4 regions of the Bacillus nitroreducens genome follow, and region 3 is predicted to be linked to each of the others. Evidence: riboswitches for the same ligand, from Rfam matches in the RefSeq annotation. Region 3 holds a riboswitch; each other region holds the start of a gene.
What was found. Region 3 has a riboswitch for S-adenosylmethionine ahead of ACWPVE_RS05165 (PLP-dependent aspartate aminotransferase family protein). Riboswitches for the same ligand answer to the same signal wherever they lie in the genome.

Region 1 (7,630 bases), 2.7 Mb from region 3:
ATCGTAGCCTGTCAATCTGGCAATCGTAGCAAGGCGGCTTGTGGCATTCTAGCAGCTTTAGGATACGAAGTTGAGGACTTGGTCGGTGGAATGAATAACTGGAGTGGGAAACTAGAGTGAAACAAAAATACGAAAAAGAAACTAGAAAGCAGTCCGACAAGATTCGGACTGCTTTTTTAACGAATATAGAGACATTGATGATATGACTTTTTTAGTCACTTATAGATCTTCAGTGGCTAGCTTCTTGTTCTGCATATTTTTTGAAATTATCTAAAATGGCTTGCCATCCTTGTCTTTGAAACTCAACAGGGTTTTCCGTTTCAGGATCAAAGACCTGAATAATTTCGGTTTCGTTTCCATTGCTTTTAAAAGTAGCTTCGACTTTTCTTCCGTCAGCCATCGTATAGGCAATATACTTATGTAAGGTTACTTCATCGTACGTTCCGCCAAAATCAAAACCAACACTACCATCCTTAGCTTCCATTCGTGTAACGAATTTTCCACCGACCCGTAGATCATTCTCAGAATGTGGCGAATGCCAATCCTCTGATGGAGAGTTCCATTTTGTAATGTGATTTGGACTTGTCCAATATTCCCAAACCTTCTCTACTGGTGCATGAACTGTTGTCGTGATGGTAACTCGATTGGATTCCATTCTATGCTCTCCTTTAACTATGATATTTTGTTCTTCGTTCTCCTAATAAGCTTACGTTAGATGACTCAAAATAATCCATCATACTACCAACAGTATTTACAAAATAAAACACAAAAACTCATAGAATTCAGCTTTTATGAAAGAAATAATCTTTCGAAAAATGAATGAAAAACCCATTTTATCCATAAGGCCAACTAGAGAATACCAACTTAGTGAGTATGTGTAATATGAAAAAACAATGACACCTTGTTTAGTGTCATGAAAGAATCTCAGTCTAAAACGGCATTAGCTAGCGTATAAACAATTGCGTCATCTGTTGGAGGGTTATGAAGCCCAGCTCGAACATCACGGAAATACCGTTGAAGCGGGTTCTGCGCGGAAAGACTCCTTGCTCCCACGATTCTCATTGCCAAATCGACTATTTTATTTGCGCTGTTCGTTGCAATATGTTTTACGGCTGCTAGTTCAGGTCCCATACTACTTCGCTGTTCTGGATACTCTACCCATTTTCTAGCAACGGAATACAGAATTTCTCGAGCATGAAACAATTCTAGTTCGATTTCGCCAATTTTTCTTCTCACTTCTGGTACATCTTTTATCGGTCCAGGTAAGGTGGTAGGGCAATATTCAGAAGCGAATTTAATTGCGTAATCCCTAGCAGAAGCAGCAATTCCTAAGTAAACCGCTGGCACTTGTAAATACCAACCTTTTGGAGATGGTTTCGATAAATCCTCTACTACCAATAGTGCATCCTCTTCGACTAGCACTTGATCTAAAATGAGGTCATCACTCTTGGTTCCTCTCATGGAAACACTATCCCATGTTTCTTTTATATGGACCCCATCTAGTTTATGGTCTACTAAAATATATCCTTTTTTTCTAGTTTGATGAAGATTGACGGTTACAATTGAATAATCGAGTGCAATGGCCATAGAAGTGAAGGCTTTGACTCCATTTATTCGCCATCCATTCTCTTCTTTAATTGCAGTAGTAGTCGGAATACCTCCTCTGGAAGGGCTCCCTGTTGCACGCTCTGTTTGTGCAAGGTTAATGAGTGCCTGATGATTTACGACCAATTCACATACTTTGGCAAACTTTTCTTCGTTCCAATTTCTACTTTCAGCCACCTCGAGGAGTAGTCCGAGGTGCCAGCCGAGAGAAAGGGCAGTTGGACCATCTCCTTTTGCAATTTGTTCTTGAATTGTAAGAAACTCAAAGAGATTTAAACCACTGCCACCATATTCCTGCGGAACAGTAAGGGCTAAGAATCCGTTTTGTTTCAAGTCTTCGAAATTTTCATAAGGAAATTCTCCACCTGCATCAATATCTGCAGATCTTTCCTTAAAAATCGCAGCTAATTCCCCTGCTTTTTTGATTTTATTTTGGTGCACTTTGTTGCCAGTTGTATGATCAAACGCAATTGACATACACGTACCTCCCTCTGTTTTTTATGAAAAGAAAAAACCCCTCTCGAGACGACGAAAGGGGGCTTGGGTTTGATTTATCCTTTCTCATCTGCCAGACATGGTTAGTCTGCTGGAATTAGCACCTTTCTTTATAAAAAAGAGGTTGCTGCAGGATCGTAGGACCAGATTCCTCCCCTGACTCTTGATAAGTTTTTGATACTATTTAATTTAGTTTACACTGTAAATGATGTTTTCATTATTGTCAAGATTTAAAATATAACATTAAAAATAAATAATGATAATATTTCTAAAAGTTGTTGACAGTTTTTTCTTTCTCATGTATATTTTGGATTAAATTTAATAATCTGATTTCTTTATCCAGAGAGGTGGAGGGACTGGCCCTTTGAAGCCTCGGCAACAGACTTTTAAGAGAACTGTGCCAATTCCAGCAAGCGAAATGCTTGAAAGATAAGGAAAGAGTTGTGCTTACGTATGGTAAAAAAGCCTCTTCTTTTCTTAGAAGAGGTTTTTTTTTTCAACATTCTATTTTAAACATTAAGGAGGAACAAAAGTTGAGTGAACAGAAGCAAATTATTTTAAATGCATTCGAAATGAATAGCTCCATGCACAATTCTCACGGTTTTTGGAAGCATCCGAAGAATGAACGTCATCGTAGATATAAGGATTTAGACTACTGGGTTGAATTAGCGAAGTTGTTAGAAAGAGGGAAGTTCGATGCCGTCTTTTTTGCCGATGTCCTTGGTGTTTATGATGTGTATCAGAAAAGTAAAGCACCATCGATTCGAGATGGGCTACAGGTACCATTAAATGACCCTGCCTTATTGATCTCAGCAATGGCGCATGTCACAGAAAATCTTTCGTTTGCCGTGACTGTAAGTACGACATATGAACCGCCGTTTGCGAATGCGAGACGTTTTTCAACATTGGATCATTTGACAAAGGGAAGAATTGCATGGAATGTGGTAACTTCATACCTACCTAACGCAGCAAGAAATTTTGGGCTTCAGGATCTGATTAAACACGATGAGCGCTATGAGATCGCAGATGAGTTTCTTGAAGTGTCGTATAAATTGTGGGAACAAAGCTGGGAAGATCATGCGGTGATTGAAGATATTGAGAAGAAGACCCTGATTGACCCAGAAAAAGTACATGAAATTAATCATGAGGGTCGCTATTTCAAAGTCGAAGGTCCTCATTTAAGTGAGCCTTCCCTTCAGAGAACACCTGTTATTTATCAAGCAGGTACATCAGAGAAAGGACGAGAATTTGCAGCAAAGCATGCGGAATGTATTTTTGTTGGAGGTCCGACTCCAGAGAGAATTCGCTATTATGCAGATGATATTCGAAAACGCGCTGAAAAATATGGACGTAATCCAAATAATATTAAGATCTTCTCATTCCTAAGTGTGATTGTTGCCGAAACAACAGAGGAGGCGGAACAGAAATTTGAGGAATACAACAAGCTGTGGAGCCCAGACGCCGCAAAAGCACAATATGGGGCAAGTGGATATGACATAGCTGAATTTGAAAATGTAGATCCAAATGTACCATTTGAATACAAGAAAAAGACTGAAGGAGGGCATTACAAGGCTGCCACACTTACGAAAGATGCGCCGAAAAAATTAACGGTTGGTGAAGTGTTACACCGTTTTGAGTCATTGGATCGTAACAGCATCATTGTTGGGAACCCGAGAGAGGTTGCAGATGCAATCCAATTCCAATTTGAACAATCTGGAGTAGATGGCTTCAATTTAAATCATTTAGTTACACCAGGTGACCTAGAAGATTTTGTAAATTTAGTAATTCCTGTTTTGCAGGAACGTGGATTATATAAAACAGAATACACGAAAGGTACATTGCGAGAAAAGTTATTCCCTGAAGGTAAAAGTACGCTACCAGATGATCACCCCGGTAGTAAATTTCGACGTGTGCCTCTAAAACAATAAAAGATGTTTGTGGAATTAGGAAATGAGGGGAATACACCATCATGATAGAGTTGAAGAATATAACGAAAGAATATATAAGCAAAGAGAATCGGATTGTTGGAGTTGATAATGTCTCCCTCACAATCAAAGAGGGAGAAATATTTGGAATTGTTGGCTATAGTGGTGCAGGCAAGAGCACGTTACTTCGTTGTATTAATATTTTGGAAAGACCTACATCAGGTGTTGTCAAAGTAGATGGTGTAGAGCTCTTACAGTTATCGAGTAAGCAGCTAAGAAAGGTAAGACAATCCATTGGCATGATCTTTCAAGGGTTTTATTTGGTTGCATCCAAAACCGTATATGAAAATGTAGCGTTTGCTTTAAAGGCTGCAGGGGTGGAGCAAACAATTCGAAAGAAACGAGTAGAAGAATTATTAACACTGGTTGGACTTGAAGACAGGATGCATCAATACCCAGCTCAACTAAGCGGTGGCCAGAAACAACGGGTTAGTATAGCCCGCGCGCTTGCCAATAATCCGAAGGTTCTTTTATGTGATGAAGCAACATCTGCTTTAGACCCAAATACAACGAAGTCTATTTTGGCTTTGTTAAAAAAGATAAATAAAGAACTTGGTATCACAATTGTAATCATTACACATGAAATGGAAGTGGTAAAAGAAATCTGCCATCGTTGTGCGGTCATGCAAGAAGGGAGAGTCGTTGAAGAAGGACCTACTTATGATATATTCTCGAATCCAGTTGATCCCTTGACCAAGAAATTTATTGAAACGGTACTTAGCTTTGAACTACCTAGTAAATTAATAGAAAAACTACAAGGGAAACTTGTAAAACTACAATTTAGGGGTGATTTAGCGGCAGAAGCAATTGTGTCCGACATGCTTCAGACCTTCACAGTGAAAGGAAATATCCTCCACGGAAAAGTTGAATATATCCAAGATACCCCACTTGGCATTTTCATCATGGAGCTTCTTGGAGAGGAAGAAGAAGTAGAAAGAGCAATTGATTATCTTCGTGAGCGTGTCAGTATAGTGGAGGTGGTAGAGAATGGATAGTATTCTAGAAATTTTGCCTGAGTTAAATCTCGCTTTCTTCCAAACGATCTTTATGGTCGGAATCGCGTTATTGGTCGCAGTTTTGCTAGGGTTACCCTTAGGAATAACGTTGTTTGTTACAGACCAGGGATTATTTTTAGAAAATAAATGGATGAAAGGGATAGTGGGGATTGTCATCAACTTAATACGGTCCATCCCTTTTATAATTTTACTCGTTTTCTTGTTACCATTTACAAATTGGCTAGTAGGGACCACGATTGGACCAGTTGCTGCTTCTGTTTCGTTGTCTGTTGCCGCCATCCCATTTTATGCAAGAATCGTAGAATCATCCGCAAGAGAAATCGATAGAGGCGTCATTGAAGCCGCAGTAGCTGTAGGCGCTTCTCCGTGGATGATTATTCGAGAAATCATTCTTCCAGAAGCAAAACCTGGACTTATTACAGGATTAACAATCACGGCGATTAGTCTGATTGGCTATTCCGCAATGGCAGGTACAATCGGAGGCGGGGGAATCGGAGATTTAGCCATACGATTTGGCTACTATCGATATGACAATACAATTATGTTCACCACGGTTATTTTATTAATTGTCTTAGTACAATGCGTTCAATATTTTGGAGATTTTATAGCAAAGGCAGTGAACAAGCGATAATAAAATAGGAGAGATGAGATGAAAAAAACAATAATGTTACTATTATCTGTATTAGCTGTATGTACACTTAGTGCATGTGGTTCCACGAATAGTTCCTCGTCTGGTAATGAAAAGAAAGAATTAGTACTGGGTGCAACGGTTCCTTATAGCGATATGTTGGAAGAGGGTGTCAAACCTTATTTAGAGGAAAAGGGGTATACAGTTACAGTCAAAGAGTTCAATGATTATGTTCAACCAAACATCGCACTCAACAATGGATCATTAGATGCAAACTTGTTTCAACACAAAGTATATATGGATGCATTTGCAAAAGAGAATGACATGGAATTATCCAGTGTTATTACCGTTCCAACAGCGCCAATAGGCATTTATTCGAATCAATATGATTCATTGGATGAAATAGAAAAGGGGAGTACAGTTGCAATCGCAAATGATCCTTCAAATTTAGCCAGAGGGCTTACAGTGCTAAAAGAAAATGGAGTAATTGACTTTGATCCTAATGTGGACCCACTTAGAGTGACAGAGAAAGACATTATCAGCAATCCAAAGGAACTAAAGTTTCAACCAGTCGAAGCAGCACAATTACCACGAACACTCGAATCAGTCGATCTTGCCGCGATTAACGGAAACTTTGCCATTTCAGCGGGATTAGACTTAACGACGGCCCTTGTTAGAGATAAACTACCTGAAAATATTATAAACCGAGTAGTGGTAAAAACGGAAAACCTTGACAAGCAGTTTGTAAAAGATATTAAAGAAGCAGTAGAATCAGAAGCATTTAAGAAGGTAATCGATGAAAAATTTGAAGGTTTCCATAGACCTGATTGGATGAGTAATCCTTAAATTATGGTCTTGGTCAATTGTACTATTTCCTGAAACTCTATGATTCAATGACACTATTCAAAATGTAATGGTGTCATTTTTATTTGTTTCGTTAATATAAATAGGAAGTGTAGAATACCATGAATAGACAAGTTGTAGAAAGAGGTGAACACCTGTACGGTGCACCACTCGTCGTAATCGGAGCCCCATTAGTCATTGACAATCATGAATTTAGACCAAGCACTGGTGCAGACCAACTGAAGGAGACACTTACTACATTTGTTAAGCGAGTGAAGAACGGATAGTATGGATAAAAAATTAGTAGTCTAGTTTTCTAGGCTGCTTTTTTTATAGTCAAAAAACGTATTAATGTAGGTTGTAACGATACTTTTATTTAGTCATCTAAAACGAAAATACTGTTTTCCCTATTAAAATGAAAATAATTAGCATATAATTTTGATAATTCACCCAATTAAAGGAGCTGTTCAAATGTTAAGGGTAAGTAATCGGATAGGATGGCTAGAAGGGATTATTGAGGCAGTTCATGATGGGATTTTAGTCATTGACAAGAACGGAATTGTTCAACTAATAAATGAAGAATATACAAATATTACGGGTGTTAAAAAAGAACAAATCATTGGAAAACCTCTACTTGATATTCGACCTGGTGCACTGTTGCCAACGGTAGTAAAAACAGGGAAGTCACTAGAAGGTGTATTCCGTAAAGAAAAGGACTTTGAATATGTGGTAGATATGGCTCCCATCTATGATCAAAATGAAATCATTGGGGGAGTATCTGTCTGTAAAAGTGTCTCTGAGGTGTATCAATTATCATTAGAATTAAAGAAAAACAAGCGTCGTGTGAATCAATTAGAGAATGCGATTGGACGTATCCATCAAGTAAAATATACATTTTCAAACATGATTGGAAACAATGCACGGTTTAAGAAAATCATCCATCAAGCCAAAAAAATTGCACCAACTAACTTAAATGTCTTAATAACGGGCGAATCGGGCACGGGAAAAGAACTTTTTTCTCAAGCGATTCACCATGCCAGTTCACGAAAATCTTATCC
Region 2 (7,630 bases), 900 kb from region 3:
AACACTCTTAGTGAACTGCTTCTTTTGCGAATTCACGTGCCTTTAATTCTCTTCTTAAAATTTTACCGCTAATCTTTGTTTTTGGTAATTCATCCAATACTTCAATTTCTCTTGGCGCTGCATGGGCAGCAAGATTTTGTTTAACAAATACACGGATTTCCTCCAACAACTCTGCCGAAGGACTGTATCCTTTCTTTAAGACGATAAATGCCTTAACAATTTCTCCTCTTAATTCATCAGGCTTTCCTATGACACCAGCTTCTGCCACCGCTTCATGTTCAATCAATTTGCTTTCGACCTCAAATGGCCCAATTCTCTCGCCCGATGAATTTATCATATCGTCACTGCGCCCTTGGAAAAAGACATATCCATCTTCATCCAGAATCGCCAAGTCACCAGAAATATACCAGCCATTAATAAAATAGGAATTATACTTCTCTTCATTTTTCCATACTTCTCTCATAATCCCTGGCCAAGATGCCTTGATACCCAGATGACCGACTTGGCCGTTCGGTAGAGGATTTCCATCATCGTCTAATACCGCTACTTCAATTCCAGGAAAAGGTCTTCCCATTGAACCTGGCTTAATAACCTCTGAAGGTAGGTTTACGATTAATTGTGCACCTGTTTCCGTCATCCACCATGTATCATGTATCCTTTTCCCTAAAGCATCGATTCCCCAGACGATGACCTCTGGATTTAACGGCTCTCCTACACTTAGAATATGGCGCAGTGTACGAAGATCATATTTCTCTAATACTTCATTTCCTTCTGCCTTTAACATTCTAAATGCCGTAGGGGCACTATACCAGACGGTCACCCCTGTTCTTTCAATAGTTGAATACCAAGAGTCTGCATTAAATCTTCCTCCATTTACGACAATCGTTGCCCGATTTAGCCATGGAGCAAAGATTCCATAAACGGTACCCGTAACCCAGCCAGGATGCGCCGTACACCAATATACATCATCCTCTTTAATATCAAGAACCCATTTTCCCGTTTGGAACTGATGAATCATTGCTCGATGAGCATGGACAATCCCCTTAGGTTTCCCTGTTGACCCACTCGTATAATGAATATTAAGTCGGTCCTCAAGATCCAACCATTCAATGATCTCGGTCTCCGTTTGAGCCTTTGCTAAAGCATCAACAAGAGATATTTCATTTTCCTGACATTTTTCTGGACCCTCTGTAATAAATACCGTTTCTAATGATGGCAAATCCTGTTTTGGAACTCTTTTGACCAATTCAGAATCAGTGATTAAAAAACGACCTTCACAGTCTGAAATTCGATCTCGAACTGCATCCTCCATAAACGCTTCAAAAAGTGGTCCTGCGACAGCCCCTATCTTTATTGCAGCAATCATCGCAATATAGCAATCTGGATGCTTAGGTAAAAAGATAAAGACAATATCACCCTTTTTGACACCGTAATTCTTCAATACAGTTGCTAGGTGGTCCGTCTTTTCTTTTATATCCCGAAACGTATACGATTGTTCTTCATCCCCATTTATATAGTGAAGGGCGATCTTTTCTCCATATCCATCGTCAACATGACGATCAATGCATTCGTAGGCCATATTTACTTTCCCTGTTTGGTACCAACTAAATTCTTTTTTTACATCCTCCCATGAAAATTGTTGATATACTTTATCATAGTTTTGTAGATTATAGTTTCCTTCAGTAGGTTTAATGATGTCCAACTTTGTCGCTGTCAATTCCCTATCCCCTCTCGTTAACTTAATAGTGTTAAGATTTCTGCCTTTCGTTGTGCTAATCCTACATCCCCGCGGGACCTTGGTTTAGGTTCCTTAATTTGAATAGTTTGATAGATTTCCCCTGGCTGCCCTTTTAAAACAATAATCCGATCACATAAATACAAGGCTTCATCAATATCGTGTGTAACTAAAATCATCGTCGACTTATATTTCTCCCAGATGGTTAGCAGTAGATCTTGCAGTTGCATTTTTGTAAATGCATCAAGAGCACTAAACGGCTCATCTAAAAGCAACACCTCTGGAGCTGTGATAAGAGCCCTAGCGATTGATACTCGTTGTGCCATCCCACCTGAAATATCCTTTGGGTAATGATTTTCGAAGCCTTGCAATCCTACTAGTCTGATATATTCTTGTGCCTTTTCAATTTTCTGGTTATCCTTCCTTAAACCAAAAGAGATATTTTCTAGTACCGTTAACCATGGCATTAATCGTGATTCCTGAAAAATGACTCCAACCTTTTCATGAACAGAGTTGATTGTGTCACCACTGATTTTCACCGTTCCTGTATAATCCGAATCCAGTCCCGATAGAACCCGTAATAACGTACTTTTTCCACATCCACTTGTACCTAAAACCCCTATAATTTCACCTTTTTTAGTTTCAAAGTTCACATTCTTAAACCCTGTCGTACCGTTCGAAAAAGTTCGTGAAACATTTTGAACTGCAAGCATCTATTCTTCATCCTTTCAGGCTTTCTTCGTAAAGCTATCCTGCCAGTGTAGTGTTTTTTCCTCTGTTTTCTTTAAAATGGAGTCTGTTATTTTACCTAATATGGCAAACAGTACAATGCTCGCAATGACCGTTTCAGGAGAGTATGAGTTTTGACCAACTACAAGCAAATACCCAATTCCTTGACTCGCTCCCATCAATTCAGCAGCAACAACAAACATCCACCCTAATCCTAATCCACTTCTAATTCCAACTAGAAACGAGGGAAGTGAAGCTGGTAGAATGACCTTTCTGATTAACTCAAACGTTGAAAAATTATAGATTCTCCCTACCTCAATTAATTTTCGGTCGACACCTTGTATACCAGATACAATATTTAAATACACTGGGAAAAACACACCGACTGCAATAAGTGTAATTTTAGATGGTTCTGCAATTCCCATCCAAAGAATAAACAGTGGTACCCATGCAAGAGACGGAATAGAGCGGAATGCTTGAATCATTGGATCCAGTAATTGTTCTGCGACCCTAAAATAGCCGACCAAAGAACCAAATATGACTGCTGCAACGACCCCAATCAGAAAACCAAAAAAGATTCGATATAAGGTAATTCCAATGTGTCCCCAAAGACTTCCATCTCCTGCAAATTCAACTATTTTTGCTAGGATAACTGTTGGAGCTGGCATTAGATGCGCTTCTAGGACACCTATATGGCTTAAATACTGCCAAATCACGAGTAAAATCACAGGAATAATACTACCTAGTAAGACTATTTTTACATTTCCATTTAAAGCAAACTCACGCTTTGGTTTTACCTTTATTTGCCTTGAGAGCGTTTCACCTTTTGTACTCATCGTATATCCCCCTATCAAGGGAGTGCTAATAGTTAGAAAGCCCAAGGTGCCGTTCATTCCGTAACCATCACAACAGTCGCTTTTACAAAAGTTTCTCTCTTTAAGCAGTTGGATTAGATGGCAGAGACCGATGGTTTCTTGAGCTTTACAAAAGCATGGCACTTCCCTTTATTGTTTGATAACCTTTTCCGCAAACGTAGGATTAATTAAATCTTGAACTAATTTATCTAACTCAACATCTTTTTTGATAATATCCTGTTCTTGGAGAACTTTACCCGCTTCCGTTAATGCCTCAATTTGAATCTCTCCAGGTACTGGATTTGAAAAATCATTACGTTCATTAAATTGTTTTTTCGCGACTTCAAGATCAATATTTGCCGCTTTTGCTAAGATTTCTGTTGCTTCTTCCGGATTTTCTAATGTCCAAGCACGAGCCTTTTCATATACTTCAATCACTTTTTCAACATATTCTGGATACTTTTCCGCAAACTCAGAACGTACATTTAGGGTTCCATACGTATTAAAGTCAGCATTTCGGTAGAAAAGTTTCGCATCTGTTTCTAGTTCAACTCTTGCCATATGAGGATCTAGTCCTGACCAAGCATCTATTTGACCTGATGATAAGGCAGCTGCACCGTCTCCGTGCTGTAGATTCACAATCTCGACATCTGAAGGGCTTAGTCCTTCCTCACTCAGGGCACGTAATAAGAAAATATAAGGATCCGTTCCAATGGTTGCAGCAATTTTTTTCCCTTTCAAATCACTTACATTTTGAATATCTGAATCTTTATTTACTACTAATGCTGTCCACTCAGGCTTTGAATAAAGGTATACTGATTCAATTGGAGCACCGTTTGCTTTCGCCATTAAAGCGGCTGCTCCTGCAGATGAACCGAAGTCAGCACTTCCACTGTTCAAGAATTCTAATGCTTTGTTGCTTCCCTGACTAAGTACAAATTCAACCTCAATTCCTTCTTCTTCAAATACTTCCTCAGCCCAACCAAACTCCTTTAACACAAGACTTGTCGGGGAATAAAAGGCGTAATCCAATGTGATCTTCTTTGGCTTTTCATTCCCTTCACTTGCTTTACTTGCACTATTTGAGCACCCAACAATTCCCACTAATAGTAATACCGCAATAAATATGACACTTATTTTCTTCATTCCTTTTTCTCCCCTTTAAATTACTATTTTTACATTGACTTCTAGTATGTATCAGCCCTCATGATGTGGTTCACACAGAAATACCTAGTATATTTATATAAAAACTAAGAATTATACCAATGCGTTTGCAACCATCAAATACTCTAGTTATACAAAAATCCCTCTTCTAATAAGAAGAGGGATTTTTATCCTCCTCTTATCTTTCAGGTATCGTACCTGATGGAATTAGCACCTTTTCAAGAATAATCTCTTGAAGGTTGCCGGGTTTCGTAGGGCCATGTCCCTCCACCGCTCTGGATAAGAGTCCTTTATTCAATTAATACGTTTCTGTGCTTTACTGTATAGATTGGATTATAGTATGAGTATTTCCTAAAGTCAAATACTTTTTAAAATATTTTTCCTAATCAAAATATTTACTTACATGTTTATTTCCACCTTCTAATCTTATGTATACATAGAAAAAATAGACCTAAAAAAACATTTATGTCATATTTGTGACACCTATTGTTTTTATTGTTAAACCGTTGTATATTAAGAGTGTAGAAAGTTAGTGAAACATTTCACAAACTACTACAAAAGCTGGCAGCTTACTTACGAACTTATATTTTTTTACTACAACTTGTGAATAATTTCACAAATTTAAAATAAGGGGAGATTAGAATGAAAACATTCTTAAAAGGACCAATAATGGCAGTTGTTTGGACAGTATTACGTGTATGGTTAGGAATTCAATGGCTTAAAGCTGGTTTTGGTAAAGTAACTGGAGAGTTTGACGCAGGTGGCTTCATCCAAGGTGCAATCGCGAAAGCTGGTGGCGAAGCTCCTATAGTAAAAGCTTGGTATGCAGGATTCCTTGAAGGCTTTGCTCTTCCAAACATTGAATTAATCAATGTACTAATTCCTTGGGGTGAAGTTCTAGTCGGTCTTGGTTTAATCTTAGGTGCTGCAACGATCCCAGCATTAATTGCAGGTGCATTCATGAACTTAAACTTCTTACTTGCTGGAACAGTTAGCACAAACCCAGTACTTTATACAGTAGCTGTTATTCTCTTATTCGCAGGCGCTGCAACATACTACTACGGAGTAGACAGATTTGCAATACCTTACCTAGCAAAACGTATGAATGAAAGAAAAACGACGAAAACAGCAGCAAATGTAGCATAATAAGTAAAGTGTTCCTCCTACTTATGGAGGAGCACTTTTTTATTTTTCTTTTTTTATCATCAATTTTGCCATCACCAATTCGTCTTCTTCTCCGATTTCCTCAATATCCTCTCCTACTTCTGGTCTTTCTTTGTCGTCTTCGCACCCCATTAAGAACAACAGTGGAAATGTTAGTAATAGCAGCATGAACACACGCTTTTTCCGTTTCATTCCAAACCCTCCTTTTTTCTAGACTTTCCAATCGAAACTGAAATATGTAGACTAGAAAGAGGAAACAGTAATATCAGTACAAATATAGGAGGTTCATTCATGCGAAAAATAAAACTTGGAACCAGTACACTCGAGGTACCAGTTGTGGCAGTAGGTTGTATGAGAATTAATTCTTTAGAAAAACCAGAAGCAGAAAAGTTTGTTCAAACAGCTTTAGAACTTGGAGCAAACTTCTTTGATCATGCTGATATTTATGGGAGTGGAGAGTGTGAGGAAATCTTTGCTGATGCGATACATATGAATGACGATGTTCGTGAAAAGATCATTCTTCAATCCAAATGTGGGATTCGAGAAGGTATGTTTGATTTTTCAAAGGAGCATATCCTAAACTCTGTGGATGGAATCTTAAAAAGACTTAAAACAGATTATTTAGATGTATTGCTTTTACATCGTCCCGATGCCCTTGTTGAGCCTGAAGAGGTTGCGGAAGCATTCGATATATTGGAGTCCTCTGGTAAAGTACGAAACTTCGGCGTGTCTAACCAAAAACCAATGCAAATTCAATTACTAAAGAAATATGTCAAGCAACCCATTGTTGCGAACCAACTGCAACTTAGTATTCCAAATGCTCATATGATTGCAAGTGGCGTTACTGGGAATATGCAGATTGATCAATCCATTAACCGCGATGGAGATGTGCTCGACTTTTGTCGATTACACGACATCACAATTCAACCTTGGTCACCGTTCCAATATGGCTATTTTGAAGGACCGTTTCTTGGCAATGAAAAATGCCCTGAGTTGAATCAAAAGATTGATGAAATTGCAGAAAAATATAGTGTTTCTAATACAACGATTGCCATTGCTTGGCTTTTACGTCATCCAGCCAACATGCAACCTATTATCGGTACCATGAATTTAGAACGCTTAAAGGATTCTGTCAAAGCAAGTGAAGTAAATCTAACGCGTGAAGATTGGTACAGCATTTTCCAAGCAGCTGGCTATCTACTTCCGTAAGAACTGTAAAATAACCCCCACAGCGCTGTGGGGGTTATTACTCTTCTCTTAGTTATCCGTAAAACCTGTTGCTATTACGGTCACGATAATCTCATCTTTTAAATTATCATTAATCACAGACCCAAAAATCATGTTTAAATCTTCATGTGTTGCAGATGAAATGACATCTGCTGCTTCTTGAATTTCAAAGAGGCTCAAGTTTCTGCCACCTGTGATATTTAAAATGACACCACGTGCTCCACTAATTGATGTCTCTAGCAATGGGCTATTGATTGCTTTATGTGCTGCTTCAATCGCACGACCATCCCCTTTTGCCATACCAATTCCCATTAAAGCTGTACCTCTATGGGACATTACTGTTTTTACATCAGCAAAATCAAGATTAATCAATCCTGGTACAGCAATTAAATCGGAAATCCCTTGAACTCCTCGAAGGAGAACATTATCAGCTTCGCGGAATGCTTCAATCATCGGTGTGCGCTTATCAACAATCTCCAATAACTTTTCATTCGGAATAATAATTAACGTGTCCACTGCTTCTTTCATTGCGTCAATACCAGCATCTGCATTTACTGCTCGTTTGCGCCCTTCAAAACGGAACGGCCTGGTAACGACACCAATTGTTAATGAACCTTGTTTTTTTGCAATTCGTGCAATTTCAGGTGCTGCCCCAGTACCTGTACCACCGCCCATGCCTGCCGTAACAAAGACCATATCCGCACCTTTTAATACTTCCTCAATCTCACTTTCACTTTCTTCAACAGCCTTCATTCCG
Region 3 (7,630 bases):
GAACCAAACCTTCCAGGTTCACAAAGCCCTGCATTCTCCAATGTTTGTGCAACTACACTCGTATAACAATCATATATAGAAAGCAAATCCATATCGTGCACTGTTAAACCTGCTTGATCTAGTGCACTTGGAATGGCATAACTTAGTGGTGCATTTTCCAATGACGGTGCTTGGCTAACTGCCCTATGGGTGATTTTCTCTCCTGCTCCGAGCAGATAAACGGGCGAATGTACTCCTCTTTTGGCATTTTCAACTGAGGTAACAATGACTGCCGCTCCACCAGCGACTGGCATTACAATTTCGAATAAATGCAAAGGATCGATAATTAATGGAGATTTTAACACATCCTCAACAGAAGCAGGCTTACCATACGTTATCGCCTTAGGATTTAGCTGTGCATTTTTTCTTGCCCAATGAGCAATAAGTGCAAATTCCTCTTGAGTCGAACCATACTCCGCCATGTGACGTTGCTTTAGCAACGCGTAAGAAGTATTTGCACCTGAAGCGCCAAATGGAACATCAAATTCACGAATTGGGTTACGGTTCGGAGAACGTAAGGTTTTACCTTTTTCATTGATATTGGCAAGAACACATAGAACTGTTTTACACATACCTGCTTCAATCGCAGCAGCAGCTCTCCAGATCATGCCCGCACCAGTAGCACCTCCTAGGTCTACCACATTTGACATTGTTGGCTCTAGACCAAGGTATTCTGCAACTGTAGCTGGCACATGTTGCGGAGTCTCTCCTACTTGTGGACCAATTAATAAACCATCAATCTCACCTTTTACAATACCAGCGTCTTGAATAGCCAGCCTTGCTGACTCTGCAATTAACCCAAGAGTGGTTGCACCCTCGCTATAACGGACTGGAGTAAGCTCTCCAATCCCTATAATTGCACCTTTAGGTTGGCGTCTAACCATTATAAGAAACTCCTTTCAGTCAAGCTGCTATATTCTTCAAGGCATTCGGGATTTGCAAGTGAACCTTTGTTCTTTATTGGCTGTCCAAGTACTGTTGAACGCACCGCTCCCTCAACCTTTTTGCCGTTAATTGTATAAGGAATCTCTTTTACACTGTAAATACGTCTCGGTACATGACGTGGTGAAGCTTTTTTCCTAACTTCCTTACGAATGTAATCAACTAAGGCTTGATCGAGCTCTCCATCTTTTGTCACAACACACAACGCGATTTCTTCATCATTATCTACAGGAAAACCAAAAACGATTGAATCATGTACCTCAGGAATTTGTTCAACAACTCGATAGATTTCCGCAGTTCCAATTCGAACCCCACCAGGATTAAGTGTAGTATCCGCTCTACCGTAAATGACAAGCGTCTGTTCAACTGTCTGTTCTGCGAAGTCACCGTGGGACCATATACCAGGACGTTCAGCAAAATAAGCAGAATAGTAGCGCTCGTCTCCGTCCTCACCCCAGAATGTAATTGGCATGCTTGGAAATGCTTTTGTACATACTAATTCACCTTTTTCATTGATCACCGAAACTCCACGGTCATCTAGTACATCCACTGCCATACCGAGTGCTTTACATGTAATTTCTCCTCGTCTAACTGGATGTACAGGGGAACCCATCACAAAGCATCCAATAATTTCAGTTCCACCTGAAATAGAAGCTAGCATAATATCCGTCTTGATGTCGTTATAGATCCAATCATATTGTTCAGCTGCTAAAGGTGCTCCACAAGAAAGAACACTACGCAAACTAGATAGATCATGTTTCTTCCCTACCTGATAGCCCGCCTTCATCAAAGTTTCTAGATATTTTGGACTTGTTCCGAAATGTGTGAGTCCAATTTTTTCACTAATCTCCCATAAGATGCCTTTATTTTTCTTAGGAATGGGTGACCCATCATAGAGAAGAATTGCAGCACCGCTTGCTAATCCTGAAACAAGCCATGGGTACATCATCCATGCAGTATTTGTGTACCAAAACATTACATCTCCAGTTTTCACGTCACAATGCAACTGGTGTTCTTTTAAGTGTTGAAGCAATGTACCTCCTACCGAGTGAACAATCGCTTTTGGTAGTCCAGTAGTTCCAGATGTATATAGGATATATAGTGGATGATTAAAAGGAACTCTAGTAAACTCCAGCTGAGATGAGCTGTCTTGACATAAATCCTGCCAACTTAACACTGTTGTGTCTTGATTTACTACTAAATCAGTTCCTTCAGATAAAGTCACGATAGCCGAAACATCCTTAAGTACCTGACTAACTGCTGAAATGTTATCTCGAATATCAAAGAACTTTCCGTTATACTGGTATTCCAAAGTGGCTATTAATACCTTTGGACGAACTTGCCCAATCCGATCAATGATTCCCTTTGGACCAAAATCTGGAGAGCATGATGTCCATACAGCGCCTAGCGAAGTGGTTGCTAACAAGGCCACTAAGCCTTCAAGGCCATTTATAACAACACCTGCAACACGATCACCCTTATTTACTCCTAAACTTTTTAATCCATACTGAACAGTAGCCACCATGCTACGTAGTTCTCCAAATGTTACTGAACGAGAGACTCCGTTTTCATCTGCTGTGATAACGGCTGTCTGCCATTCTTCACCTTGTAAAAGATTCTCTGCAAAATTCAATTGGGCATCTGGAAACCATTGAGTACCAAGCATCCCACCATCACTTGGTGGAATCATTATCTTCGTACCTTTTTCTCCTACAACATTCGCAAAATCCCATACTGCTGACCAGAAGTTTTCAGGCTCAGCGACAGACCAGCGATGAAAACGCTCATAAGGCAGAAGCGGAAAACCGACCTTTTGTGAGAAATTCATCAAATTAGACTGTGAGACCCAAGTTTCACTTGGCTCCCACAGAATATTAGATTCTAGTAAACTGTGTTGTGTTGTCATTATTTTCTTCCTCCCTTATCGAAATTAAAGCATTTCCCTCGCTGCACCAGTCACCTAACAAAAACCATTTTAAAATTTCCGTCAGCTCATGCTTTTATCTTTTACTATTTAATAAATCTACCATGTAAAAACTGTAAGTCATTATCTGACTTTTAGTCTTAAATTTCGCAAGCGTAAGTAACAATTGCACCCCTGAGTCGTTGTGCTTCCTTATAAGTACATCTATTTTGAACAACTTCAAGACCCGCTTCTTTCGCTACCTCAACAGCTCTCGGAGAAATAACCCCTTCTTGTAGCCAGAACACTTTTGGCTGGATGTTAGCTGCCTCTGCTGCAACACCAATCGCTGCTTCAGGACTACGGAATACCTGAACAATATCTACCTTCACTGGAATAGAGGCTAAATCTGGATAAGCTTGCTCGCCTAATACTTCTGTTTCTCTTGGATTAACAGGAATAATTTTATAGCCGAGACGTTGCATTTTTCGTGCGAGTCTGTAGCTTGGTCGAGCTGGATTACCACTTAGTCCTACAACTGCAATTGTTTTGGCACGTTGAATTTCCTTCCCATCAACTTCTTCACGAATAAATGTAGATTGTAGAGCCCAACGAATGACTCCCTCATCGTTAACAGCTGTTTCACCTTTTTGCTCACCTTTTGATGAGATTCCTGTCGCTTCATAAAAAGCTTGGTCTAAATCATTGACTAGATCACGGTATGATTCAATTCCAACTGAAAGACGAATTAACTCTTCACTTACTCCCGTTAATTTTAATTCTTCTGCACTTAATTGCTGGTGAGTCGTTGACGCAGGGTGTATGATTAGTGACTTTGCATCTCCAACATTTGCTACATGTGACCATAGCGCAATGTTATTAATTACTTTCTTACCAGTTTCTCTGCCACCCTTAATTCCGAAGTTTACGATTGAACCAAATCCAGAACGTAAATATTTAGTTGCTAGTTCATGTGCTGGATGCTCTTCAAGACCTGGATAAGCAACCCATTCAACTGCAGGGTGTTCTTGTAGGAATCTTGCAACCTGTAATGCATTTTCATTATGTTTTTCGATTCGTAAGTGTAATGTTTCAAGTCCTTGTAGTAATAAGAACGCACTATGTGGACTTAAAGAAGAGCCAAAATCTCTTAAAAGCTGAACTCTGAGTTTTGTACTAAATGCCAAAGTACCAAATTCATTTGCATAAGATATGCCGTTATAGCTTTGATCTGGCTCTGTAAAACCTGGGAACTTTTCACTGTTCCAATTAAATCGGCCACCATCAATTACTAGTCCACCAATTGTTGTTCCGTGTCCACCAATCCACTTGGTTGCAGAGTGAACAACAATGTCTGCTCCAAATTGAATTGGTTTACAAACATATGGTGAAGCAAACGTATTGTCAATAATGAGAGGTATACCATTCTCATGTGCAATTTCCGAAACAGCTTCAATGTCTAATACATGCAAGCTTGGGTTTCCAATTGTTTCAGCAAATACAGCTTTTGTTTTAGGCGTAATTGCTTTTCTAAAATTCTCTGGGTCTGTTGGATCAACGAAATGAGTTTTAATTCCATATTTCGGTAACGTAACAGCGAAGAGATTGTAAGTTCCACCATATAAATTTGAAGCTGCTACAATTTCATCTCCTGCTTCCGCTACGTTCATGATAGCTAAAGCAATTGCAGCCATTCCTGACGATGTTGCTACGGCAGCGACGCCATCCTCCAATAACGCAATTCGCTTTTCAAGTACATCAACAGTCGGGTTACCAATACGAGAATAGATATTCCCAGACTCATCAAGGCTAAATAGACTTTGAGCATGATCTGTATTATGAAATACAAATGAAGTCGTTTGGTAGATTGGAACTGCTCGTGAACCCGTTGTTGGATCAGGAGATTGGCCCCCATGTAATAGTATCGTCTCATCATCATACGTGTTATATTGTGTAGTCATTGTTTATACCTCCGAATTCATTTTTAAAAGATTATTAGAATAATCGTTTTTTCATTTTATGGTTATATAAAAAGCCCCCTCAATATAAGAAGAGGGGGCCTCATCTTATCTATCAGGCGCTTAACGCACCTGCAGGAATTAGCACCTTTTCAAGCTTTCACTTGAAGGTTGCTGGACTTCTTCGGGCCTGTTCCCTCAGTCACTCTGGATAAGAAATATTTATTAAATTGACGTATTAACGTATTAACACTTCATCTACATAAAGGATTATAGAATATTTTATTAATATAGTCAATATATTTTTTGAAAAATGCTGATATTCTTAAGATTCCCTTTAAATCTCTTCCATATTAATCAAGAATGTTCTGTAGATTCCGCATAGAGCCTCTCTACATATTGGAAACAAACAAAACCCCTTCTGTAAGATAACAGAAGGGGCACATGAATATATAAACATCCTTTTACATTCGTCCACCTTCTCATCTTCGAAAGTAATAATACTTCCTCTGAACTTGGCACCGGGCTTTGACTAGCTGGTTGCCGAGGCTTCTTTGGGTCAGTCCCTCCACCTCTCGTGATAAGAAGAATTGCGTTATTTAACTATTAGAATAAATGTTATACATTTTAGATAATTTAGTCAATACTTAACGAAAAATTTTAAAAATTAAAGTCCCAAAAATACATTTAATGTACTCCACACTTAGTATAACTAATAAACAAACGTTTTCATTTTATTGAGTAGATGATAAAATGGGAATGGGACTAACTCCCTACAATTACCAAATTTAACATGCGAGCGATTACACTATTGCTTTGTAATCTACTTACGTCAAAATTGAGAGGCGACTCTTATGCTTAAGCAACTAAGAAAATGGAATACATTACGAAATCAAATTTTATTTATCTTCTTGTTTGTTATGATCATCGTTCTAGTAATTGTGGGACTACTAACTTTGAACGAGGTTTCTACTCTTTTAAAAAGCAATGCAGAGAAACAAATTAATCAGGTTGCTGTTGAAACAAATGCTAGATTTGAATCGTTATTCGAACAAATCAACATGTCCTCAAAACTCGTGATTACAGATGAAGAAGTGCAACATATACTTACAAAAATCTATGATGGGAAAGAAATCTCATTTCAAGAACGCCAGCAATTAATGGGAAGTGTTAACCGGATTTTAGGGAATAGCGATGGAATTTTTTCATATCAAATTTTTTCTAAGCAACAACATCGTGTGATACCTCTTGATGAAGGCTTATTAAAAGACCGAATTAATCCTAGATGGATTCAAAAAGCAGACCAAGCAAAAGGTAGGTTGGTCTGGGTTGGAGATGATCCACAAGATAAAAATAACTTCCTTGCCATAAGAAGAATAAGTTTAATCGACCGTACGTATAAAAATGGAGGATATTTACTAATTAGTATCGACCGTAATCACTTTCAGTTTGCAAAATCGAACAACCAATTTTCCATCCTGTTAGACAAAAATGAGCAGCCTATTATTCAGAATTACGATGGGGATCTCACAAAAATCATTTCAAATCCAGAAGGTACACTTCAACTTGAGGAAGGAGAATTTATAGTCTCAAGGGAAACCTCAACTCTTACAGGTTGGACAGTATTTATTTTAACCCCAATAAGTGAACTTACTAAAGGAATCGAAGGAATACGGAGAGGTATCGTTCTGTCTGGTGTAGTTGGTGCAGTTATTTTTATGAGTTTCTCCTTATTCCTGTCAACAATCATCACACAACCAATTGTTCGCTTAACCAAAACAATGCAACTTGCGGGAAAAGGAACTCTTACCTTAAATCCAAATGTTCCTTCAGTCAATGAAATTAATGAACTAAACAGTACTTACAATCAGTTGGTGAAGGAAACAAACCATTTAATCCAAATGGTTTATCAGAAAGAGATCCTACGTAGTCGTAGTGAATTAAAGGCACTTCAAGCACAAATCAACCCACATTTTCTTTTTAATACACTAGATGCCTTGCATTGGTCATTAGAAGAAAAAAATGAAGATGAACTATCTGATATTGTGATTGCAATGTCTGATTTATTCCGATATACCATCACAAAAGAGACTGATGATGATTGGGTATATCTAAAGGATGAAATCAAACACATTAAAGATTATATGGAAATTATGAAAATGAGATTTGGTGACCGCCTACAATGGAAAGTTACAATCCCTAATGAATGTATGCATGTACGAATTCCAAAACTCATTATTCAACCACTTGTTGAAAATGCGATCCTACATGGTGCTGGAAATAAAATCGGCGACTGTCTTGTAACGATCACAGTAGAACAAGTTAATACCAATCGGATTCGAATTTCAGTTCAAGATGATGGCCCTGGAATGGACCAAGAGCGCGTCCATCAAATCGTACAAGCGATGAAAACGAGTGGTGTCACTTCTACAAAAGGTAAAGGGATTGCTATTTCAAATGTAAATAAGCGCTTAAAACTCTACTACAACGAAAACTTGTATTCAGAACTATTAATTGAAAGTGAACCGACTAAAGGGACACGGATTTCGTTTGAAATACCTATTGGGGGAGAATAATATGTTAATTAAAAATATCTTGATTGTTGATGATGAGCCAAGAACAAGACAAGGTTTACAAAGAACCTTAGAGAGCTGGAATAATGGCGAATTTAAAATCCTCATTGCTGAAAGTGGTGAGGAAGTTCTTCAAATTGCGAAAACACAACCAATTCATATTTTACTTTCTGATATCCGCATGCCAGAGATGACTGGGTTGCAACTTCTACAAA
Region 4 (7,630 bases), 1.8 Mb from region 3:
TTTAACAGAATGGATGAAGACAAGGAAGCCAAATAGAAAAAAGCTCGAAGTATAGCCCTCGAGCTTTTATAAAATACTGAAGTAATGACGAATGTTTCAAAACTTAACCAAAATAAGTGCACTTTCAGTTAGGTCCATATGTTTGTGAAAAGTTGATGGTACTTTTAAATTAGATCCGTGGTCCACCCAATAATTCAATTTCTTTTGGAACATTGGAGAACTTTTTGAAATTTTCTTTGAATTTCATTGCTAATTCTTTTGCTTTTACATAGTATGTGCTTTGGTCAGCCCATGTTTTTGCTGGTTGAAGCACATCATCAGGAACACCTGGAATATGAATCGGAATTTCTAATCCAAATATATCATTTTTAACAGTTTCAGCATTTGTTAATTCGCCCTCTAACGCAGCTTGAACCATTGCACGAGTATACGACAGCTTCATGCGGCTGCCAACACCGTACTCTCCGCCAGTCCAGCCTGTATTCACAAGGAACACTTGAACATTATGTTCATCAATCTTTCTACCTAACATTTCAGCATATTCAGTCGCAGGAAGGGGTAAGAATGGTGAACCGAAGCAAGTTGAGAATGTTGCTTGTGGAGCTGTTACACCGCGCTCTGTCCCTGCAAGTTTGCTTGTGTATCCGCTTAAGAAATGATACATCGCTTGTTCCTTTGTAAGCTTACTTATTGGAGGCAACACACCGAATGCATCTGCTGTTAAGAATATGATTGTATTTGGATGACCTGCAATGCTAGGTACTATAATATTATCAATATTTTCGATTTGATATGCAGCCCTTGTATTTTCAGTTAATGAATGATCATCATAATCAGCAATTCTTGATTTTTCATTAACCACAACGTTTTCTAACACCGAACCAAAGCGAATCGCATCAAAAATTTGTGGTTCTTTCTCGCGTGAAAGATTGATAGTTTTAGCATAGCAACCGCCTTCAATATTAAACACGCCAGAGCTAGACCACCCATGTTCGTCGTCTCCAATTAGACGGCGTTTTGGATCTGCAGAAAGAGTTGTCTTACCTGTTCCAGATAATCCAAAGAAAAGAGCAACATCTCCTTCTTGCCCAACGTTAGAAGAGCAATGCATGGAAAGAATATTTTGTTGTGGTAATAAATAGTTCATTACTGAAAAAATCGATTTTTTAATTTCTCCAGCATACTCAGTCCCTCCAATTAAAACTGTTCGTTTTTCGAAGGAAATAATAATAAATGTTTCAGAGCGGGTACCATCTACCTTCGGATCGGCTTTGAAATTCGGTGCACTAATGACAGTGAATTCAGGTTGATGTGTCTTGAGATCCTCTGAAGTGGGACGAATGAACATTTGTTGTGAAAATAGATTATGCCAAGCAAATTCATTAATTACCTGAATTGGAAGACGTATTTTTTTGTCAGCACCAGCATAACCATTAAACACAAATACTTCATCTTTTTCTTTTAAATATGCTAAGACCTTACTGTAAAGGTTTTCAAATGTAGCTTTAGAAATTGGTTTATTCACGTTACCCCAATCAATTTTATCTTTTGAAGACTCTTCTTCAACAATATATTTATCTTCAGGCGATCTCCCAGTGTATTTCCCAGTTGTTGCACGTACAGCACCAGTCGAAGTAAGGATTCCTTCTTGTCTAGCTAGTACTTTTTCAACTAAAATAGGAACAGATAGGTTATGAAGTGCATTTTTTCCATTCACTAATTCTAATAGCTGCTCATTTGTAACTTCAACTGAATTCATGTTAAACCATCCTTTATCTTTTTTTGTAATTCTTTATATAATCTCAAATTTTATAATTAGTATAACACATTAGAAAAAATAGTCTATACTATTAACGTATTTTACGTAATATATCAATGGAAAGTGCAGGTGAATTGTAAAAATAGTCATTGGAAAATCTGAAACTAGCGATATTTGTCGAATTTTCAAGAAAAAAGTATAACATACTTCGATGTACTATTTTTCAGGAATTGTGTTGACATAAAAAGGACGACTACGGTATGATTATTCATTGAACGGATACTCTCTTATCCCGAGCTGGCGGAGGGACAGGCCCAATGAAACCCGGCAACCATCACTTTTCTTACATATCAAAAGATTAATTGTGAAACCTATATATTAGTAGGTCAACATTATCAAAAAGTGATAAGGTGCTAACCTGAGCAAGGCATGACCTTGATCGATAAGAGTGAAAGGCGAGAAGAACGATTATACCTTTCCTCAAAAAGTGGGAAAGGTTTTTTATTTTTAAAAGATATGTTACTTAACGCGAGTTCATGTGTTTAATTGTTTGATTGGTTGGTTCATATAAAGGATAGAAAATCGGGTAGGTAACAATACTAAGGGAATGAGTACCGTATCAATTAACATCAGAACTCACATCTTATTGTGGTTCTGAATTGCAAAAGGAGGAAGCGTTTGTGACAAATAGACGCCATTTATTTACTTCTGAGTCTGTTACAGAAGGACATCCTGATAAAATCTGTGACCAAATTTCAGATTCTATTTTAGATGCCATATTAGCTAGTGATGCAAATGCACGTGTAGCGTGTGAAACTTCTGTTACGACAGGTTTAGTACTTGTTGCAGGAGAAATTACAACTTCTACATATGTAGATATCCCAAAGATTGTTCGTGAAACGATTAAAGAAATCGGATATACTCGTGCAAAATACGGATTTGATTATGAAACATGTGCAGTATTAACTTCGATTGACGAGCAATCACCAGATATCGCGATGGGAGTTGACCAAGCTTTAGAAGCACGCGAAGGTCAAATGACTGACGAGCAAATCGAAGCAATTGGTGCAGGTGACCAAGGTTTAATGTTTGGTTATGCTTGTAATGAAACGAAGGAATTAATGCCACTACCTATTTCATTAGCTCACAAACTTTCACGTAGATTAACGAAGGTTCGTAAAGACGAGATTCTTCCATATTTACGTCCAGATGGAAAAACGCAGGTTACTGTAGAATATGATGAGAATAACAATCCAGTTCGAATTGATACAATTGTTATTTCGACTCAACATCATCCTGAAATTTCATTGGAACAAATCCAACGAAATATAAAGGAACATGTTATCAATCCAGTTGTTCCACAGGAGCTAATTGATGAAAATACAAAGTATTTTATTAACCCAACTGGCCGTTTTGTAATTGGTGGTCCACAAGGGGATGCAGGACTAACAGGTCGTAAAATTATTGTAGATACGTATGGTGGTTATGCACGCCATGGCGGTGGTGCATTCTCAGGTAAAGATCCAACCAAGGTTGACCGCTCAGCTGCATATGCTGCTCGATACGTTGCGAAAAACCTTGTTGCAGCTGGTTTAGCTGACAAATGTGAAGTGCAACTAGCATACGCAATTGGAGTTGCCCAACCTGTTTCTATTTCAGTTGACACATTTGGTACTGGAACAGTATCAGAAGATGTACTTGTAGATTTAGTACGCAAGAATTTTGATTTACGCCCAGCAGGTATTATTAAAATGTTGGATTTACGTCGTCCAATTTATAAACAAACTGCTGCATATGGACACTTTGGTAGAAATGATATCGATCTACCATGGGAGCGTACAGACAAAGCAGAAACGCTTAAGGCACAAGCTGCACAATAAGATAAAAAAACTCGCCAAATGAACTGACCCGCCAAAATGGGACTTAGAAAAAACACCTATGCTACCTGACGTCCATATTCAATTGGAGCCAGGTAGTTTAATTTTGCCTGTATTCGTTTTTCGTTATAGTAACACATATATTGATTCACAATCTCAATTACTTTAATATTAGTGATAGAAGATCTTCTATGGTCTTTGAATCCTTCCGACTTTAGCGAGGAGTGAAAGGATTCGATTACGGCGTTATCATGGCAGTTTCCTTTACGGGACATGCTTGTGATAATGCCTTTTTCTCTTGCGAAATTTTGATATGCATAGGATGTATATACTGATCCTTGATCACTATGCAATAGAACTTTTTTAGGTCTTCGCTTTTTTATGGCCTCTCTCAATGTACTTAATACAAAGTTCGTATCTTGTACTGAACTTACCGTATAAGCGACTACCTCGTTATTATACAAATCCATTATTGTTGATACATAAAGCATAGAAGAGCCATATGGTAGGTATGTAATGTCAGTTACCCACTTTTCATTGGGTCTTTCTGCCTTAAAGTTCCGGTTAAGAATGTTGTCCACAATAATATTACTTTCCCCATTGATATGTTTCTGTCTTTTTACTTTAATCTGACATTGAAGATTGAATTTTTGCATTATACCTTGTACAGTCTTGCGATTAACCTTAATGCTATAACGCTGTTTTAGAAGAGCTTTAATTTTTCTATGTCCATAATGATATTTAGTCTCTTCGCAAAGGTCGATTATAAGCTTTTCTAATTTTTTTGGCCCTCGATTAATGTATTTCTTTTTCCAACGATAAAATGTAGATTTTGGTATTTCTAGAACACTGAGTATATCAATTATTTTATATTTTTTTGATAACTCCTCTACCAATTCAATAACTACTTGCGGAACCAGCTCCTTTCGAGTTCTTTGTACTTTTTTAGAATTTTAATTTGCATCTGAAGATGCTTATTTTTGTTGCGTTCTATTTCAAGTTCATCCTGGCCTTCTGGACCTTTTCCATAACTGTACTGTTTTCCAATAGGCTGTTCAAAACGATAGCTTTCCCCATTACGATCCCAGCGCATCCATGTCTTTATTTGTGAGACATTCTTTATCCCCAATTCATTCATAATTTCTGAGTTTGTAAATCCATTCTTTTTCATTTCTATTGCTTTTACTTTAATCTCTGATGGATAATGTACCTTTTTCCCCATATAAAAACACCCTCCATAAATATCGATTAGTTATTAACTAAATTCGATACAGGGGGTGTTTTTTCCTTGTCTCATTTTACTGGGTCACTCTAAAATAATGGCGAGTTTTTTATTTCCCTCGGACTTCTTTTTGTACCTGCTTGTAATGCTGCCCTTTTTCCACATATTCACGGCGTATACGCGCCATCTCCTTATGATCATCTTCAGTCAGTTCACGAATAACTTTTGCAGGTCGACCGAATGCAAGTGTGTTTGGTGGGATCTTCTTACCCGGGGGAACGAGGCTACCAGCACCTACAAAAGAACCTTCACCAATTTCTGCTCCGTCCAAAATAATAGATCCCATCCCAATCAGAGCATTTCTACGAATAATGGAACTATGTAATATAACCTGGTGTCCAATTGTGACATCATCTTCAATAATCAAAGGATTGTTAGGGCTTTGATGTAATGTTGAGTTGTCCTGGATACTTACCCTCTCTCCAATAATGGTTGGTGCCACATCTCCACGGATAACGGTGTTAAACCAAATACTCGTTTCTTCGCCAATCTTTACATCACCAGTAACTGTCGCATAGTCTGCAATAAAAACGGAATCTGCGATTTCAGGATATTTCCCTTTGTACGGATAAATCATAATAGGTACATCCTTTCCAATCGTTTGATATTAGACGTAAAATCATTTAATGTAAGTGTATCAACTTTCACAAGTATCGTAAATCTTAATCATTTGAAGTAATAAAAAAATAAAATCTAGCTCTAGGCCACAGGTGGGTAAATAAAATCTACTGAAGCGCTCATCTTAAATATGTATATGCCGTACGCCTAGTGCTTTTTTGAGGTGATATCGATGGTACCAACGCAACCTATAAGTTTAATGAAGAAAGTGTATCGTGAGGTATTTCCGATTGTGCATCGTGAATTAGCGGTTTGGAAAAAGAAAGCAGAGTCGATTCCAAATAAAGAGCTAAAGAAACAGGCCTTAGCAAGTATTCGAACAAAAACGTTTCACTGTGAAGGTGGGGCAATCATGGCCTTATTAGCAGGTAGGAAAATGGAGGAATGCATTCGTTTTATTGTTGCCTATCAGACGATTAGTGATTATCTTGATAATCTTTGCGATCGCAGTACTTCATTAGATCCGACCGATTTTCGTTCACTTCATGATTCCATGCCAGATGCATTGCGACCAGGGCAACCCACAAAAAATTATTATCAATATCGTAATGAACAGGATGATGGTGGCTATTTAGAAAGTTTAGTCACAACATGTCAAGATGTCCTTCAACATATCATTCATTATGATAAAATTGCAGATTATTTACAGGAATTATCAAGCTATTATTGTGAATTGCAAATTCATAAGCATGTAAAAGAAGAAGAACGTGTACTAAGGCTTGAGAATTGGTTTAAAAGTCATCAACGTAATCTACCTAGAATGGAATGGTATGAGTTTTCAGCTTGCTCAGGGTCCACATTAGGCATTTTTTGTTTAGTTGCCTATGCCTTTCATGAGGAGTTTAATGAAGAAATTGCTACGAAAGTTCGTAATGGGTATTTTCCCTACATTCAGGGTTTACATATTCTTCTTGATTATTTTGTGGATCAAGAAGAGGATCGTCAAGGTGGCGACTTGAATTTCTGTTTTTACTATTCACATGAAAATGAATTGGTAGAGCGTATCAAACATTTTATCAACGAGGCAGATAAGCATACCATTGGATTACCCAATGAAAAATTCCATAGACTGATAAATCGTGGTTTATTGGGGCTTTATTTGTCAGATGAAAAAGTTAGAACGCAACGAAATGTATCGAAATTGGCGAGGAAAATCATTAGGCTAGGTGGAAAAACATCGTACTTCTTTTATATAAATGGACGAGCCTACAGAAGACTTCAACATGTCATTGAATAAGAAAAGATAGAGCGGAACGTGCTCTATCTTTTTTAATAAGATTACCTTTTACGAATACTTTCCTAAGCTGGCTTGAAAACGCATTTCAGACAAGGCTCACCACTAAGCGGAGACGAAAGCGAGCGTTTTTTAGCAGTTTTAGGCTCTATCTTTTTTCAATCGCAATAATAAAAGGTGGATTGTTTTTTTGGTTCATAAATCGGTACATGAGTACGTGAGCTTGATTTTGATCGAGATTTGTACAGTATTCCATTAATCGATCTCGTTCGACTGCACCTTCTTTATGGCCATGGTAAATAACGAGGACAATTATACCTTCAACTTTCATAATGGTAAGTAATTGCTCAATTGCCTCTATGGTGGAATCAGGCTTTGTGACAATTTCTTTGTTTCCACCTGGTAAATACCCCAAGTTAAAAATGGCCCCAGCAATTTTACCATGTACCTCATCTGGGATCATCGTTAAAAGTTGATTATGGCTCTTATGAAACAAACAAACTCGTTCATAAAGCTCTTGATCCTTTAGCCGAGCAGTTGTCTGTTCAATCGCTTCCTGTTGAATATCAAAACCGAAGACCTGCCCCGTTTCACCTACTAATTCCGCGAGCATTGTTGTGTCATGACCATTGCCGATTGTTGCATCAACAGCATAATCTCCTTCAGTCACAGCAAGTCGTAACAAGTTCCGAGCAAATGGAAGAATACGGTCTAATTTCATACGCTTTCCGCTACCTTCTTATAATATTTCCCTTGATAACTATCACGTCGTTTAAGTTCAGCATCAATTGTATTGAGAACTTCCCATTTATTAACACTCCACATCGGACCAACCATTAAATCGATTGGTCCATCTCCAG

Region 1: another riboswitch for S-adenosylmethionine. It lies ahead of ACWPVE_RS18305 (acyl-CoA dehydrogenase family protein); the one in region 3 lies ahead of ACWPVE_RS05165 (PLP-dependent aspartate aminotransferase family protein).
Region 2: another riboswitch for S-adenosylmethionine. It lies ahead of ACWPVE_RS09615 (aliphatic sulfonate ABC transporter substrate-binding protein); the one in region 3 lies ahead of ACWPVE_RS05165 (PLP-dependent aspartate aminotransferase family protein).
Region 4: another riboswitch for S-adenosylmethionine. It lies ahead of metK (methionine adenosyltransferase); the one in region 3 lies ahead of ACWPVE_RS05165 (PLP-dependent aspartate aminotransferase family protein).

What each region holds. Positions count from the first base shown of each region.
Region 1 covers NZ_CAXHYI020000003.1:2,952,913-2,960,542, forward strand. Annotated here, with positions in the region: gene ACWPVE_RS18295 (rhodanese-like domain-containing protein) at 1-120, shown strand, start outside; gene ACWPVE_RS18300 (SRPBCC family protein) at 230-655, opposite strand; gene ACWPVE_RS18305 (acyl-CoA dehydrogenase family protein) at 925-2,082, opposite strand; SAM riboswitch class I at 2,164-2,273, opposite strand; SAM riboswitch class I at 2,433-2,536, shown strand; gene ACWPVE_RS18310 (LLM class flavin-dependent oxidoreductase) at 2,634-4,028, shown strand; gene ACWPVE_RS18315 (methionine ABC transporter ATP-binding protein) at 4,070-5,080, shown strand; gene ACWPVE_RS18320 (methionine ABC transporter permease) at 5,073-5,732, shown strand; gene ACWPVE_RS18325 (MetQ/NlpA family ABC transporter substrate-binding protein) at 5,751-6,575, shown strand; gene ACWPVE_RS18330 (hypothetical protein) at 6,695-6,859, shown strand; gene ACWPVE_RS18335 (sigma-54 interaction domain-containing protein) at 7,044-7,630, shown strand, end outside.
Region 2 covers NZ_CAXHYI020000003.1:1,175,280-1,182,909, reverse strand. Annotated here, with positions in the region: gene acsA (acetate--CoA ligase) at 8-1,717, opposite strand; gene ACWPVE_RS09625 (ABC transporter ATP-binding protein) at 1,735-2,448, opposite strand; gene ACWPVE_RS09620 (ABC transporter permease) at 2,464-3,300, opposite strand; gene ACWPVE_RS09615 (aliphatic sulfonate ABC transporter substrate-binding protein) at 3,469-4,464, opposite strand; SAM riboswitch class I at 4,658-4,768, opposite strand; gene ACWPVE_RS09610 (Crp/Fnr family transcriptional regulator) at 5,125-5,628, shown strand; gene ACWPVE_RS09605 (hypothetical protein) at 5,668-5,838, opposite strand; gene ACWPVE_RS09600 (aldo/keto reductase) at 5,938-6,855, shown strand; partial or broken gene ftsZ (cell division protein FtsZ) at 6,910-7,630, opposite strand, start outside.
Region 3 covers NZ_CAXHYI020000003.1:273,189-280,818, forward strand. Annotated here, with positions in the region: gene ACWPVE_RS05155 (thiolase family protein) at 1-923, opposite strand, end outside; gene ACWPVE_RS05160 (acetoacetate--CoA ligase) at 923-2,887, opposite strand; gene ACWPVE_RS05165 (PLP-dependent aspartate aminotransferase family protein) at 3,046-4,845, opposite strand; SAM riboswitch class I at 4,948-5,060, opposite strand; SAM riboswitch class I at 5,322-5,429, opposite strand; gene ACWPVE_RS05170 (sensor histidine kinase) at 5,697-7,418, shown strand; gene ACWPVE_RS05175 (response regulator transcription factor) at 7,420-7,630, shown strand, end outside.
Region 4 covers NZ_CAXHYI020000003.1:2,081,347-2,088,976, forward strand. Annotated here, with positions in the region: gene ACWPVE_RS13995 (alpha/beta hydrolase family protein) at 1-55, shown strand, start outside; gene pckA (phosphoenolpyruvate carboxykinase (ATP)) at 170-1,759, opposite strand; SAM riboswitch class I at 2,044-2,208, shown strand; gene metK (methionine adenosyltransferase) at 2,440-3,639, shown strand; one part of gene ACWPVE_RS14010 (IS3 family transposase) at 3,696-4,585, opposite strand; one part of gene ACWPVE_RS14010 (IS3 family transposase) at 4,585-4,858, opposite strand; gene ACWPVE_RS14015 (gamma carbonic anhydrase) at 4,968-5,495, opposite strand; gene ACWPVE_RS14020 (tetraprenyl-beta-curcumene synthase family protein) at 5,709-6,773, shown strand; gene ACWPVE_RS14025 (class I SAM-dependent methyltransferase) at 6,919-7,491, opposite strand; gene ACWPVE_RS14030 (TIGR01212 family radical SAM protein) at 7,488-7,630, opposite strand, start outside.